DNA from 3 places in the Halobacillus sp. AWM4_238 genome. Region 2 is predicted to be linked to each of the others. Evidence: riboswitches for the same ligand, from Rfam matches in the RefSeq annotation. Region 2 holds a riboswitch; each other region holds the start of a gene.
The links. Region 2 has a riboswitch for thiamine pyrophosphate ahead of thiW (energy coupling factor transporter S component ThiW). Riboswitches for the same ligand answer to the same signal wherever they lie in the genome.

Region 1: another riboswitch for thiamine pyrophosphate. It lies ahead of thiT (energy-coupled thiamine transporter ThiT); the one in region 2 lies ahead of thiW (energy coupling factor transporter S component ThiW).
Region 3: another riboswitch for thiamine pyrophosphate. It lies ahead of ACXACN_RS06625 (YkoF family thiamine/hydroxymethylpyrimidine-binding protein); the one in region 2 lies ahead of thiW (energy coupling factor transporter S component ThiW).

What each region holds. Positions count from the first base shown of each region.
Region 1 is NZ_JBSWSY010000002.1:541,671-546,461, forward strand. Features, by position in the region: gene ACXACN_RS02815 (YgjP-like metallopeptidase domain-containing protein) at 1-102, opposite strand, end outside; gene yfkAB (radical SAM/CxCxxxxC motif protein YfkAB) at 121-1,245, opposite strand; gene ACXACN_RS02825 (SDR family oxidoreductase) at 1,418-2,320, shown strand; gene ACXACN_RS02830 (alpha/beta hydrolase) at 2,274-3,014, shown strand; TPP riboswitch at 3,096-3,196, shown strand; gene thiT (energy-coupled thiamine transporter ThiT) at 3,285-3,851, shown strand; gene ACXACN_RS02840 (phospholipase D family protein) at 4,564-4,791, shown strand, end outside.
Region 2 is NZ_JBSWSY010000002.1:2,779,567-2,784,357, forward strand. Features, by position in the region: gene thiE (thiamine phosphate synthase) at 1-378, opposite strand, end outside; gene thiM (hydroxyethylthiazole kinase) at 375-1,133, opposite strand; gene thiD (bifunctional hydroxymethylpyrimidine kinase/phosphomethylpyrimidine kinase) at 1,124-1,936, opposite strand; gene tenA (thiaminase II) at 1,933-2,619, opposite strand; TPP riboswitch at 2,662-2,767, opposite strand; gene thiW (energy coupling factor transporter S component ThiW) at 2,773-3,261, opposite strand; TPP riboswitch at 3,368-3,477, opposite strand; gene ACXACN_RS13885 (DUF3221 domain-containing protein) at 3,589-4,116, shown strand; gene ACXACN_RS13890 (PucR family transcriptional regulator) at 4,135-4,791, opposite strand, start outside.
Region 3 is NZ_JBSWSY010000002.1:1,301,161-1,305,951, reverse strand. Features, by position in the region: gene ACXACN_RS06640 (energy-coupling factor transporter transmembrane component T family protein) at 1-225, opposite strand, end outside; gene ACXACN_RS06635 (ABC transporter ATP-binding protein) at 212-1,837, opposite strand; gene ACXACN_RS06630 (ECF transporter S component) at 1,834-2,412, opposite strand; gene ACXACN_RS06625 (YkoF family thiamine/hydroxymethylpyrimidine-binding protein) at 2,409-3,014, opposite strand; TPP riboswitch at 3,108-3,211, opposite strand; gene ACXACN_RS06620 (hypothetical protein) at 3,329-3,559, opposite strand; gene ACXACN_RS06615 (DUF420 domain-containing protein) at 3,750-4,271, opposite strand; gene ACXACN_RS06610 (RDD family protein) at 4,554-4,791, shown strand, end outside.

The DNA.
Region 1 (4,791 bases), 2.2 Mb from region 2:
TTTTACTCCGTTGAGATCGTCGAGGTATATTTTGATATAAGAGACTTCTTGTTTGTCTACTGTATAGGCAATTTTTCGATCATTTACCGTTATGGTTGGCATCGCGGCCTCCTTTCTGCTCTATAACGTAATGTTCGTTTTCCTTTTTTGGAAATCGACGCCTTCATAGTACGTGTTTTTCACAAGCACATTCGGACCGAGGCATTTCACGGCTGGACAATGGCAGTTGAGGCTTTTCGCTGTATTCGTGGAGAGCCAGTTCTCGTAAGCATCGGGTAGTTTCGTATCTTGGATGTTGCCAAGCCCGGGCTCGTCACCGAAGTCGGTCACGATAATGTCGCCAGAGAAAATGTTCACGTTCAAGCGGGAGCGTCCGTCGGGATCATTTCTTACGGTCACATTCTTTTCGCTGTACAGGCGCTTCAGCATATCAAGGTCGTCCTTGGAGGAACTGCATGGATAGTAAGGCAGTGTGCCGAACAACATCCACATGTCATCATCCCGGTGATCAAGAAGCCGGTTGATCCCTTCACGCATTTGGTCAAGGCTTAACGTCTCCAAACTGCTGGCAAAATCCACCGGGTACATCGGGTGAATTTCGTGACGTGCACATTTCATTTCTTTCACATGATCATGAATCGATTCAAGGTAAGGGAACGTGCGTCTGTTGAGCATCGTTTCAGCGGAGACCATGACTCCTTCTTCTGAAAGACGCTGTGAATTTTCAACCATCCGGTCAAAGAATTTTTTTCGGTTTTCTTCCGATGGTTTCCGTTCCATCCGGGCAAATCCGGTATGGATGAATTCTTCGATCGTTCCCCAGTTGTGGGAAATATGTAAAACGTCCAAATAAGGAATAATCGGAAGGTAACGCTCATAAGGGAGCGTCAAATTTGAGTTGATTTGTGTCCTCACGCCGCGTTCATGGGCGTATTTCAATAAAGGGACCACATAGTTTTCCACAGACTTCTTCGACATCATCGGTTCCCCGCCCGTGATGCTGAGCGTCCTCAGATGAGGAATTTCATCCAGCCGTTTTCTGAGCAGGTCCATCGGCAGAGCCTCCGGGTCCTTCGCTCCTAACGTATATCCGACAGCACAGTGCTCACAACGCATGTTGCAGAGGGTCGTCGTCGTAAATTCAATATTCGATAGGGTCATGCTTCCGTGTTCTTCTACATCCATATACGCTTCCCACGGGTCATAAGAAGGGGTAAGCGTCTGAAGCTTCATGTTCGTACTCATAAAATATGAAACTTCCTTTCTATAAATTTTATTCGGTCGATCACCTCTCCCATTTTACCATTAATATGACGAAAACCATACAATATGCGTCCACGCTTTTATGGAAAGAGGAGATCAAGGGTGTGACATCGAAGGTTATGGGGTAACGATTAGCACAAGGGGGAGTCAGAAGATGAATCAAACCGTACTTATTACAGGAGCATCCAGTGGTTTTGGTTTCCATACAGCTGTGAAATGTGCAGAAAAAGGGTTTCGTGTCATCGCAACGATGAGAAATATAGAAAAGGCATCGGTGTATGAGGCGCTCGAGGAGGAGATACAAAAGCGAATCGAAATATGGCCCTTGGATGTGACAGATGCCCAGTCGCTTGAGCGTTTTTCGGAAAAAGTGAATACGTTGGACCGATTGGACATCCTCGTCAACAATGCCGGTTACGCTGTCGGGGGATTCCTTGAACAGGTGCCCTTAGAAACGTATCGCAAACAGTTCGAGACGAATGTCTTCGGTGTAATCGCCGTAACCCAAGCGGTGCTGCCGTTCATGCGCAACCAGGGGAGAGGGAAGATTCTGAATGTGAGCAGTGTGAGTGGATTGATCGGTTTTCCGGGATTGTCTGCCTATGTTTCTTCCAAACACGCCTTGGAAGGGTTGTCGGAAAGTCTCCGTTTTGAAGTGAAACCGTTCGGCATTGATGTCGCCCTGATCGAACCGGGCTCTTATCAGACAAATATTTGGTCCACAGGTCTTGAAATGCCGGAGGCGCTCGAAGATCCGGATTCTCCTTACGCTGATTACATAAAAGGGTTGTGGAGTGCGTTGAATAAAGAAACCCACGGAAATCCTCAGGATGTGTCTGATTTGATGGTGGGATTGATGGAAAAAGAATCGCTTGTGAAACTCCGCTATCCGATCGGTGCAGGCGTACGTGCCAATGTGTGGTTCAAAAGACTGCTTCCATGGAAGTGGCTGGAGAAAACCGTGTTACAAACAATCCTTGGAAAAGAGAAATCGAAAGGAGTGGGGTTGAATGGAAAACGTGATGCGTGGAGCCGAGGAGATGCGCTTCGAGGGTAATGAAGTCGGCATCCTCATCTCTCACGGCTTTACAGGAACGACACAAAGCATGAAGCCTCTAGCAGAAGCGTATGCAAGGGCCGGGTACACTGTCTATTGTCCACGTTTGAAAGGACACGGAACGACTCCAGAAGACATGGAGTCAACCTCTCATTTGGACTGGGTGCAGTCCGTGGAACAAGCGTATGACTGGTTAAGTGAGAGATGTTCAAAAATATTCGCCGTCGGTCTATCGATGGGAGGAACGCTCGCTTTGTATATGGCGAGTGAACACAGGGATATTGATGGAGTCATTCCGATCAATGCGGCGATCGATGTTCCTGCACTTGAAAACAGCCAGGGAACAGACGAACGCTTTTTAGACGCGATCGGATCGGATATCAAAGATTCAGAGACCGTTGAACTTGCCTATGAGCGCACACCGGTACAATCGATTGGCGAGCTCGTCACATTGATGGGAAAGGTGAGAGACCGGCTTGATGAAATTCACTGTCCGATCATGATATTCGTATCCGATGAAGACCATGTCGTGCCACCCCACAATTCAGAAGTCATTTTTGAATCGGTGTTTTCTGAACATAAAGAGATCATCCATCTGGAGAACAGTTACCACGTGGCGACACTGGACCATGACAAAGATATGATCATCGAACGTACCCTGGAATTCTTCCAAATGTATACGAACACGAAGTGATTGCCCGGGAAATAGAAAAGGTTTTGTAATCGAGTAAAAAGTTTATTATAATAGAGACAAATCAAGAAAAGTAAACGGTATAAAGCCTTCAAGGGGAGCCTTCCGGCTGAGAGTGAATGTTTAATTCAGACCCTTCGAACCTGTCAGTTAATACTGGCGTAGGGATGGCGGCTTTTTTGATGGTGCAATGCAAAAGCGGGATTCCTCCATCAGGAAGCTTCCCTATTTGGCGTTGCTTTTTTTGTGTCTAAATTTAGGAGGAATGTAACTATGAGAAATCGTGGCGTTTTATTTCTAGTAGAAATCGCGATTTTTTCAGCTCTCGCATTATTGTTGGATATCATCCCGTTTCTTTCATTTAAGCTATGGGCACAGGGAGGATCGGTATCCTTTGCCATGGTCCCCGTGTTCATCATGGCCTTCCGCTGGGGAGTGAAAGGCGGGATCACGACCGGCCTGCTTTTAGGAATCTATCAAATTATGACAGGCGCCTATATTATGACCCCTCTTCAGGCGTTTCTGGATTATGTTGTTGCTTTTGCCGTCATTGGAACGGCCGGACTAGTAGCAAAACCGCTTTGGAATGCGATCAAGTCGAATAAGTACCGCCAGTTGATCGGATGGATTATTGTCGGCTGCCTGATTGGAAGTGTGCTGCGCTTTTTCGGTCACTTTTTTGCTGGCATCGTGTTCTACGGTGAGTTCGCTCCAGAAGGACAGCCGGTCTGGTTGTATTCCCTCGTCTATAACGGCGGATACATGCTCCCGGCGTTTATCTTAAGCAGCATCGTCGTCAGTCTCCTTTTTGTCAAACGACCAAAACTATTAAGCCACTAACAATCATCCCCCGCTCGATATCAAAATCGAGCGGGGGATTTTCATTATCCTTTTGTCCTCAAATTCTATAAACACTCCCGATTCTTGAAGGCTCCGTTTCGAGACTTTTGTTGAGTGGATGGGGGCTGCGGGGAATAGCTCGCTTTCCGCGGGAGCGCGGTGAGCCTCCTCGGACTGCGTCCTGTGGGGTCTCACCCTGCACTTTTTTCCCGCAGGAGTCTCGCCATTCCCCTCCGCCCCTTTGTCAGATAAGTGTCTCGAAACCACTTCCATAATTAGGTGCTTTCTATGCTTATGGGGAGCTATAACACAAATCTTCCATCGTATCGTAACCGCTAGTTATCGAGCGCTTTCTTACTATAGGTTGTTATGATAGAAGATGTTCCATCCTGGTATAGGGGTTCGTTTCTCCCATAATCAAATGGGGTGGTTGGGAAGCTGCGAGACTCCCGCGGGAATGGATTGGCTGGCGAGACCCCGCAGAGCTTTAGCTGGCTTGCCTTAATCACCAAAGGAAAGCGATTAGCTTCCCAACCACCCCTGACGCTCAACTCAGCAACGAACCCCGAATACATCTCGAATCTGAGTCTTCCAAAATCCTTCCATATAGTCGATAAAAATGCGTATGATTTGATGTTTTTCGCGTATCCAGGTTTGAAACGGTTCATTATAGTGAAAATAAGATAAGCACTCGATATAAGGAGGCTTCATGATGAGTCGTTTGAAACGGATTTGGAAAAGTAAGTGGTTTTGGATCATCGTCATTATCATAGCTATTCTCAGTGTTACGATTGCTTACCACACGTCTTGGAAATCACTGCCTGAGGGGATTTCTTACGAAGGCGAAACGCACGAGATGGAAAATATCGAATTCTATCGTGATTTAACATACGAAAATGAGGCAGGAAAGACGGTTCATGATCTTCAGGTTTTTGAAGAG
Region 2 (4,791 bases):
GTCCACAAGGTCAACAGGACTTCGATCCAGCTCATTTCTATTAGATACCGATAAGCCTATGATGGTGTCTGGATAGTTCGAACGAATCTCTCTTACACTCTCATCACTCTGCCCGACGTGAATTCCGTCTGCTTTAAGCGCATCAAAAAGTTCAATGTCATCGTTGACGATAAATAAAACATCCGCTTCCTCGCAACGTTGGCGCAGCTTATGGCCCAGGCTGTACTTCGCTTCTCCAGTTCGTGCGCCTTCGCCTTTTTCTCTAAATTGAAAGCAGGTGATTCCAGCATTAATCGCTTCTTCCAAAACGAACAAAGGGTCTTTGTTGCAGTTTTGACTGCCCATGATGAAGTATTTTCTAAGTGTAGAAGCTTTCATGATTCCACACTCCCCGCTAAAGCATCGATCAACCGCGGGATGAATGTCCCGGGACCCTCTACATCAGGGTGAGCCGCTGCTTGTTCCGCTGCCCTGCCATAATGGCTCAATGTTGCCAGAACCTTTTCTGAAGGATCGCCTTCGACTGATAAGCCCGCAGTGAGCAAGGAACCTAACAAACAGCCGGATCCTGTCACTTGTGCAAGCAGAGGATGACCGGTTTCGTTAACAAAAACTTCACCTTCCATCCACCCCACATCCTTTTCACCTGTACAAACGACTCCGGTCTGATATTTTTCTGCAACGAAACGAACGATGGATTCACGGTCCGCTTCTCCTGTAGAGTCTACGCCTTTCGTCTCCACATCCAAGTCGACGAGGTGGGCGAGTTCGCCTGCGTTTCCTTTGATGACGGTCGGTTTGACCTCCTGCAGGATCCGCTGACATACGTCTGAACGATAACGGGTGGCAGGGGCGCCGACGGGGTCGAAAACGACTGGAATGCCTTTCTCATTGGCGGCCTTGCCTGCAACGATCATCGCTTCCACCTGGCCTTCGTGTAGGGTTCCTATATTCAATAACAGCCCTTGTGATAAACGGGTGACGTCTGCCACTTCCTGTTTGGCATTGGCCATTATCGGTGATCCTCCGAAAGCAATAAGTCCATTCGCTGTAAAATTCATGACGACCGCATTCGTGATGTGATGGATCAGCGGGCGTTGTTCTCTCACTTTATCGATAATATCTACAGCCATTGGTTGAAAACCTCCTCACGTAAAGCAAAATGATTGGTCGGTCCGCTTCCTTTTCCTAAATCAAAGGAGTGGCGGATGGCTTCAGTCACAAAGTACTTCGCTTCCTTGACGGCTTCTGGTAAGGCGTGTCCCTGACTCAGATAAGCCGTAATGGCTGCTGAGTACGTACACCCTGTGCCGTGCGTATTGGTAGAATCAAGACGTTCAGATCCAAATTCATAGAAGCGTTCACCATCGTATAAAAAGTCAACGGCTCTTCCTTTGAGGTGCCCTCCTTTGACAAGTGCCGCGCCTGCTCCTAATTCAGTTACGATCACTTCGGCCGCTTCTTTCATATCCGCCTCTGTTTCAATTTTCTCACCGACGAGCACTTCCGTTTCAGGGATGTTGGGCGTGACGAGCGATGTTTTCGGTACGAGATATTCTTTCAAAAAACGTTGATCTTCTTTTTCAATCAACGGGTCCCCGCTCTGAGCAACCATAACAGGATCCATGACATAAGGAGCATCCACTTCATCCAACCACTCGCTAATGACTTTCATCATGCTCTTATTAGCAATCATTCCTGTCTTCAGCGCTTGAACAGGCATGTCTTCTGAAATAGCTCTCAGCTGACTCAAAATGAATGGGTCCGGCAGATGATGAACGTCCTTCACTCCTGTCGTGTTTTGGGATACGACTGAGGTGACAACACTCATGCCATAACTCATTAACTCCTGAAAGGTTTTCAAGTCTGCTTGAATACCGGCACCCCCGCTGGGATCGGTACCGGCGATCGTCAACGCACATGAGACTTGTCTCATCTCACACCCTCCTTTTCGCAAGGCCATTGCTCTTGCGTATAAGCCATATCCCAAAAGGCATATTCCAGCTGACAACTTTTACGAAATGCTTCTCTCATCCGCTTCTTTTCTGCTTCAGAGGCACGTTCCGCATACTGATCCAGACGCTCACATAACACCGTGGTCAGGCTCTTCACTTCCTCATCTGCGTAAAACTCGATCCAAGGAAGAAAAGGATGTTCAGGTCCTGGCTGATAGCTGTTCATAAGCTCGACTCCGATTTCATAATAGGTCCACGGGCACGGAAGCAAGGCTGCTAATATTTCTCCAATGCCGCCATGATGGGCATGAAAAAGCATGTGTTTCATATAGTGATCAGCGGTTGGCGGCAATGGATATCCTTGCAGTTCTTCATAGGAAACGCCAATCTGTTCACAAAAATTATGATGAGGATGGACTTCGCTGTTCAGGATAAAATCGATCTGTTCATTGAACAGCTTTATGTCTTCTCTTCCCGGAGACTTGGATATAGCTATTCCATAGACGTGCATAAAGGCGTTCAAATACTCATAATCAGCCTTGATATAGTGAGTTAACGCTTCTTTTGAGACAATCCCTTTTCCAATACACTGGACAAAGGGATGAGTGAAGATTTTTTGATAGATGTCTTGATTTTCATTTCTCAATTGATTGGAAAAAGACACGATAAAGCCTCCTATTATTCTCGGAAGCTACTAGAGGACAGAAGGGGATCGATACTACTTTCCTCCGCCGGCATGACCCGGATCAGGTATTGAGGGACCAAGGAATGTCTCCTTATCTCAGCGAATACTCGCGCCCCTAGCAGTTTCCGTGTATTATGGTTGTAAGATCATGTTTTCAACTTTCACTCGTGATAAAATGAAGGCAGCAATCAAAGCCCCCGAGACACTGCTTACGACAAAAGATGGTACAAACGCGAAAACACCTACTGAACTTCCCATCAGGACGTATGCCAGTGGAGCAGATGCTAAAGCCCCGAGCACTCCAGTACCGAGCACTTCACCAACGACCGCAGACCTTTTTCTTTCGTACATCCGGTAACAAAGCCCTGCCATGAATGCACCAAACATTCCGCCTGGAAAAGCAAGAAAGGTGCCGAGCCCTAATAAGAATCGTAAGAGCCCGATGACAAACGCGATCACGACCGCCGGTACGGGTCCAAGAACCACCGCCGCTATCACATTTACCGCATGCTGAACTGGATAAGCTTTCGCGATTCCAGCCGGGAACCAAAGGAATTGAGCACCAAGCGTTCCAATGGCAACAAGCACAGCCATCGTTGTGAGTAATTTAGTCTTTTTCATCTTTCACCACCTTTCCTTACAGGATTTCCTTACAGGAGCTGAATGGAGTCAAATAAAAAAGCCAGATCCTTAGAGGACCTGGCCTGGTATGAAGTAAGTCGATATACGTATCATCAGACTACTTCCCTCCGCTGGTATTAACCAGATCAGGTTCGTAAGAGTCGGAAAACTTGTTCGCTTTCCTCTCAGCCCATTCAGGCTCCCCTAGTAGTTTCATAATCTTATTCGCTTGGTGATTTTCATCATAACAAAATTGGATGTTTCTGTCATGTGAAACTTTTCCTTCCGCTCATACGTCAACATAAGAAGATAAGGAGTGTGTGAATAATGAAAATGAGATGGATTCTTGGTATGTTCATGGTTTCCTCTTTATTCCTTAGTGCATGTGGAATTTCTAAGACAGAAGAAGTAGACCAGAATGAAGTGGAAGCATCTGATCCGGACATGAGTGGTTTTGTCATGAATCAGGATGAGGACCGGATCCTGGTTGTCACACCAATGGATAATGGATCAGGGGAGGAAGGACGCGCCATGTGGGTCTCCGGAGCTCCTGAAGGTCTATGGATCGGCAAACAGGTCGAGGTCTGGGTAGATGGGGAGATCGCTGAGTCCTATCCAGAACAAGCCACAGCTGAAAAAGTCCAGGAGCTTGAAATGAGTGAAGTTCAAGGAGCGGATTTAAAAGCTTCCGAAGCTCTTTCTACAGCGTTATCCGAAACAGAACCAGAACAAACAGATGTGCTGATCGTTTCTTTGCTCTCCTTTGATGAAGAGTCCGACCAGTGGACCGTGAAGCTGGATCGACGCGGGGGAAGCCAGGGAGTATGGAAAACGACGGTCAAAGATGAAAAGTAGAGCGCCATCGGGAGCGCTCTATGCATCCACTTTTTTCAAAAGCCATAACCTCACGCTAAGTTCCAACAAAAAAAGATCATCTGCATTGAGAAGAGATAGTCCGGTCAAATGTTCAATGTTTCTCAATCTATGCAGTAAGGATTGCCGGTGCAGATTCAACGCTCTCGCTGTTTGACTGACATTGCTGTTGTATTTGTTGTAAACCATAAATGTATGAATCAATTCTGTCTGCCGTTTCTGATCATAATCGATCAGTTTCTCTAACGTGTCGGAAACAATCACTCCGATTTCTTCTTCGTGGGAAAGTGCCATAAGCAGGCGATTCATCCTGGTATCATTGAAAAACGTCCGCTCCCCTTCTTCATGCTGCTGACCGATTTTCAATGCCGTCTCCGCTTCCTCATAGCTTTTATGAAAAGTTTGATACCCACCTTTATGGCAGGAAATCCCCCAGCTAATCGTAACCCCTTTCAATAACTCATGCAGCCTCCGCTCAATCAGGTCAAGAAACTGATTCGCTGTTTCTTCGTAATCCGGGCGATCCGTTTCCAAATAAACAATGACCTCCCCTTCATCAAAAGTGGTCATCGTCCTTCTGTGCAGCGCATCTCCTGCATGCGTGACTTCCTTCTGAATATAATAATTCCTGCTGTTGATGGATGACGATTTGACTTG
Region 3 (4,791 bases), 1.5 Mb from region 2:
GGAAAAGACGATTGTCGTCCAAAACATCCCGAAGGCGAACAGCGTGAACGGCAGGAAGTAATACAGATAATACCTTTTCTTAAACGTTCCGAACACGAATGTGACAATGATCGTCCATACGATGTAGATCAAAGGCGTGACAGGATCGAACACGAAGGCCAACAGGAAGACCGCCCCGATGATCGTCAATGCCTTGACCGTTGGATTCAAGTCATGAAGAAACATAGTGACGCTCCTTCCGCTCGGCTAGGGCACGCTTCCACAGTTCTCTTGGAGGCAGCTCCAGGTGATGGTCAGACAAATCTGATCGTGACCAGAGTTTTTCCGGCTGACCGTCAAAGGTGATTTCGCCATCTTTCATGACAAGCACCCTTGTCGCATAGTTGTCCACGAGCTCCATATCATGCGTAATCATCACAACTGTCGTTCCATTTTCGTGCTTCTGTTTTAAGAGGGACATCAAGTCAGCGGTCGACTTTTCATCCTGTCCGAACGTCGGTTCATCGAGGAACAGTATTCGCTGGTCCTCGACGATCATCGTTGCAACACTCAACCGTCTTTTCTGTCCTTGACTTAGAAGGAAAGGATGCTGATTTGCGAGTCCTTCCAAACGGCAGAACGCTAACGTTTCTTCGACAATTTTGGTCCACTCATCTTCCTTCATCCCGGCATGACGGAGACTGAAGGCAACTTCGTCATAGACGCGATCGGTAATGAACTCGTGTTCCGGGTTTTGGAACACATAGCCGATCTCTGTTCGAAGGTCCTGTTCTTTCCATTTCTTCATGGGACGGCCATGCAGGGTAACGGTTCCTGTGCTCGATGACCCGATGCCTGCAAGGATTCTCGACAACGAAGACTTTCCACTCCCGTTTTCACCGACGATCGCAATCCATTCCCCTTCATGGATGGTGACATCGATGTTCCGCAAAATCGACTTCCAATGCACATCCTCTGCTTGCAACCATGCGTCACCCGTCTGTGCGGATGGGGCAGGGGCTTTGAATGTTTCTTTTGACGGCATTTCTTCGATGTGAAGCGGGTAGGGGGCAGGCCAGCCTTGTTCCAGAGCTGTCCTTGTCGCGTAAGGAAGCTGGATGCCCATCTCATGGATTTCACGAGCATACGTTTTCAAATGGTCGTGAAGCGGACCATCGTAGGCGAGCTTCCCATCTTCATCGATGACAAGAACTCGTTCCAACAAGTTCAACCAGCCGTCCAACTTATGCTCGATGACAAGCAGAGTGAATGAGAGTTCCTCTTTCAATGTTGTCAAAAGCTGAATGAATTCCTTCCTTGCGATCGGGTCCAGATTGGCTGTCGGTTCATCGAGGATCAAAACATCAGGCTCCATCGCGAGGATGCAGGCAAGGGCAACTTTCTGCTTCTGTCCCCCGGAGAGGGAGGAGATGTCCGCTGTTTTGTATTCTTCCATCCCGACCTGACGCAGGGCCTTGTCCACTTTTCCCACCATCGACGTATGAGGCGTATTCAAGTTTTCCAACCCGAAAGCCACTTCGTCTTCGACCGTGATCATGCAGAATTGCGTCTCAGGATCTTGGAAAACGACGCCGACGTTCTGCGCCATGGCCCCCGCACGGTAAGAATCTGTCCGTCTTCCTTTTACGAGAATCTCACCTTTCATGGAACCATCCAGTTCGCGTGGATAGAGTCCGTTCAAACTATGGGTGAGCGAGCTTTTCCCGGACCCACTCGGACCGAGGAGGAGGACGCTTTCTCCTTCTTCGATGGAAAAGTCGAGGCTTGACAGCACAGGTTCCTGTCTTTCCTCATAAAAGAGGGTGAGGCCTTCGACGCGTATCACTTCATGCTTCATGCGGCTCGCTTCCTTCGGTATTCTTTTCCTAACGCAAAGCTTGAAAGGACGCCGGTCTTCGCTAAGGCATCACTGAGCGCTTTTCCAGCGACACCTGAGATGAGCGCCCCACTGATGACGCGGGCGATGAACATGGCAACGACGTACCCTTTGCTGAGCGCTGCGAATCCTGAGAGGAAGTAGCCCCAGACGAAGCTGAACACGGCCGCCATCACACCGGCAAGCATGAGGGTGAACAGGTCATACCGCTTGTACCTCGTCATCGCGAAGGCGGATTCTGCCCCGAGCCCCTGGATCATCCCTGAAACAAGCAGCATCGGACCGACCGCATTGCCGAGCAGCACTTCGACCGCTGCGGCAATCGTTTCGGATAAAAACGCGGCGCCGGGTTTGCGGATGATATAGGCCGCAATGATCGAGACGATGAACCAGATGCCGAAGATGAGGTCATAGCCGATCGGTCCGAAGAAACCGACGAGGATTTTTCCGACCGGCAGGAACGCGAGATATACGACGGCGAAGACGACAGAAAGGACGGACATGACGACGATTTCTTTTAACTTCCAACTGTTCATGCGCGCTCATCCTTATGGGAAGGGCTGTTGGCCGAGACCGTCACGGTCATCACTGTATGAGAAGAACCGCTCGCTTCCGTCTCTCTGAATACATCCTCAAGTCCTGTGAAAATGTCGCGCGTATCTCCGTCCAGGCGGGTCGAGTAGTGAGCGGGCGTAACTTCGACGCCTTTTTCTTTCATCGCTTCGATCTGTCTGTAGATGGTGTCCATATAATCGCCGCCACCCATTGGGTAGAGGGAGAATTTTGCTGCGATCCGCTGTTCGATTTCTTTGGACTGCGGCTTGTTCAAGCGTTCCTCTGATTCATCCATAGGCACGTCCCCGGACGAATCTCCCGGACAGCCGATGGAAAAGGTGCCTTGGAATGCGACATGCACACCCGTTTTCGCGATATGTAAAAGAATCGCTTCCGTAACATCGAAGACATGCTCCATCCGGCCACGAACCGTCGTCGTAACGTCATCCGTCTTCATCCACACTTTTGAGCTGTCCACTTCTTTCAAACTGTCCTTGATGTACTCCACGAATTGGTCTGACATCGGGTGGACCGAGAAGGAGCACCCCGCGATTCTTGACGTTCCACAATTGTTGTTATCCATTTCTATTCCTCCTTTTTTTGAGCACAAAAAAACTGCATCCGCCGGGAATGCAGTCTACCCATTCTAGTAAGGAAATTCTGAAAAAGGTCCTTGTGAATGACGACCGCACTTCCCCACGCTAGTATTATCTAGTTCGGGTTCCAAGGGTCGGAATCCATTCCTCTCAGCCGCTTCGTGCAGCTCCCCTAGTGCCTGATGCGTATGCAGTTGTTGTCCTTTGAATCCATCCTAGCGGAGAGTCGTAGATTTGTAAACCACCATTTTCGTAAAAAAACAGAAAGCTCCGGTCAACCGCAGTCGACCGGAGCGTAGGATCATGCTTTGGATAAACGCAGCTTCAATACGTTGTGATCTATGAAACAATCGAAATAAGGGACACGTTCATAGGGGTAATACGAGACGGAGGTCGGCGTCGCTTCCATCAATCGATACAGGTCTTCCGTGGAGGTCACATCATCCAAAATCAATTGGACATCATCACCAGTCAACGAGGAGAACTTGGCAGCTGTGAAACCTTCATTTTTCATAAATTGGAGTAAGTCCATGATTGTCTCCTTAAATTTTGACCTAAATGGTATATTTTCCCCGGATAGGAAAAATGAAACGTGACGAGCAAAAAAATAAAGGAAAACCTTTTCAATGTCTATCTAACTATTATCTTACAATAATATCCTCCAATAAGAAAGGAAAGACTTTCGACAAAAAGACAGGCGCTTTGCCGCTTCTTGTCGTTCATCAATAATAAGGGGAGATCATCAAGTATACGATGACGCCCGTCAAACTGACATACAGCCAAAGCGGCATTGTCCATCTCGCAATCTTCCTGTGCTTATCCACCTTCATCGCAAGCCCGCGGAACAACGTGAGCAGGGCGAGGGGAACGATGAGCGCCGCCAGTACGATATGGGTGATCAAAATGAAATAATAGATCGTCGCAACGATTCCTTCACCGCCGAAGGACGTCGACTCCGCCATCGAATGGTACGTCAAGTACGAAATGAGGAAAAGAGCCGTCGATGTGAACGCCGCGAAAATGAAGCGCTTGTGCCACTTTACATTTTTCCTGATGATCATGAACAACGCAGCCAACAGGAACACAAACGTAAAGGAATTGAGGACCGCATTCAAGAGGGGCAGGAGCTTGATGTTGAATCCGAGATCCCCATCGATTTTCGGTAAGAACAATAAGGCCACAACGATCAGGTTGATAGCGATGGAAAGTCCCACGACCCATGGGACGTAATTGAATTTCTTCATGGTATCGATCCTTTCATAATAACTTTATAGAATCCTAATCCAGTATAAAGAAAGTGAGGGGAGAATGCTATGACAGAAAACGCACAATTTGTCGAAGGAGCACATTCCGATTGAAATTTAGTGTGAAACAGGACATAAAAAGGGCTTCGAAAGCTGAAAAAAGGATAGTCATTGAAAAAGAGATGGGGCAAAAGCTCCATCTCTTTTCCTTCGTTCTGGGTGAATGGGCAAACCGATGACTACAAAAACCCATAGAATACAACACAGAAAGGAGGGACACTTATGTCCGAAAGAAACTTGTTCCTCAGATTCATAGGCACAGGACTTGAACTCTTAGTATCCGGCTTCCTCGCGATCCTCTATACAGCAACACAGGACACAGGGCGCGGCTTCGATCCCAACCCCGTCTTTTGGAAAGCCTTCATCATCATCCATGTCGCACTGCTCCTTCTGATCCCGCTGCTTGCGAAAGGGAGGACAATCGGCATGCTCCTGACGAATCTCACCATCCACTCCAATT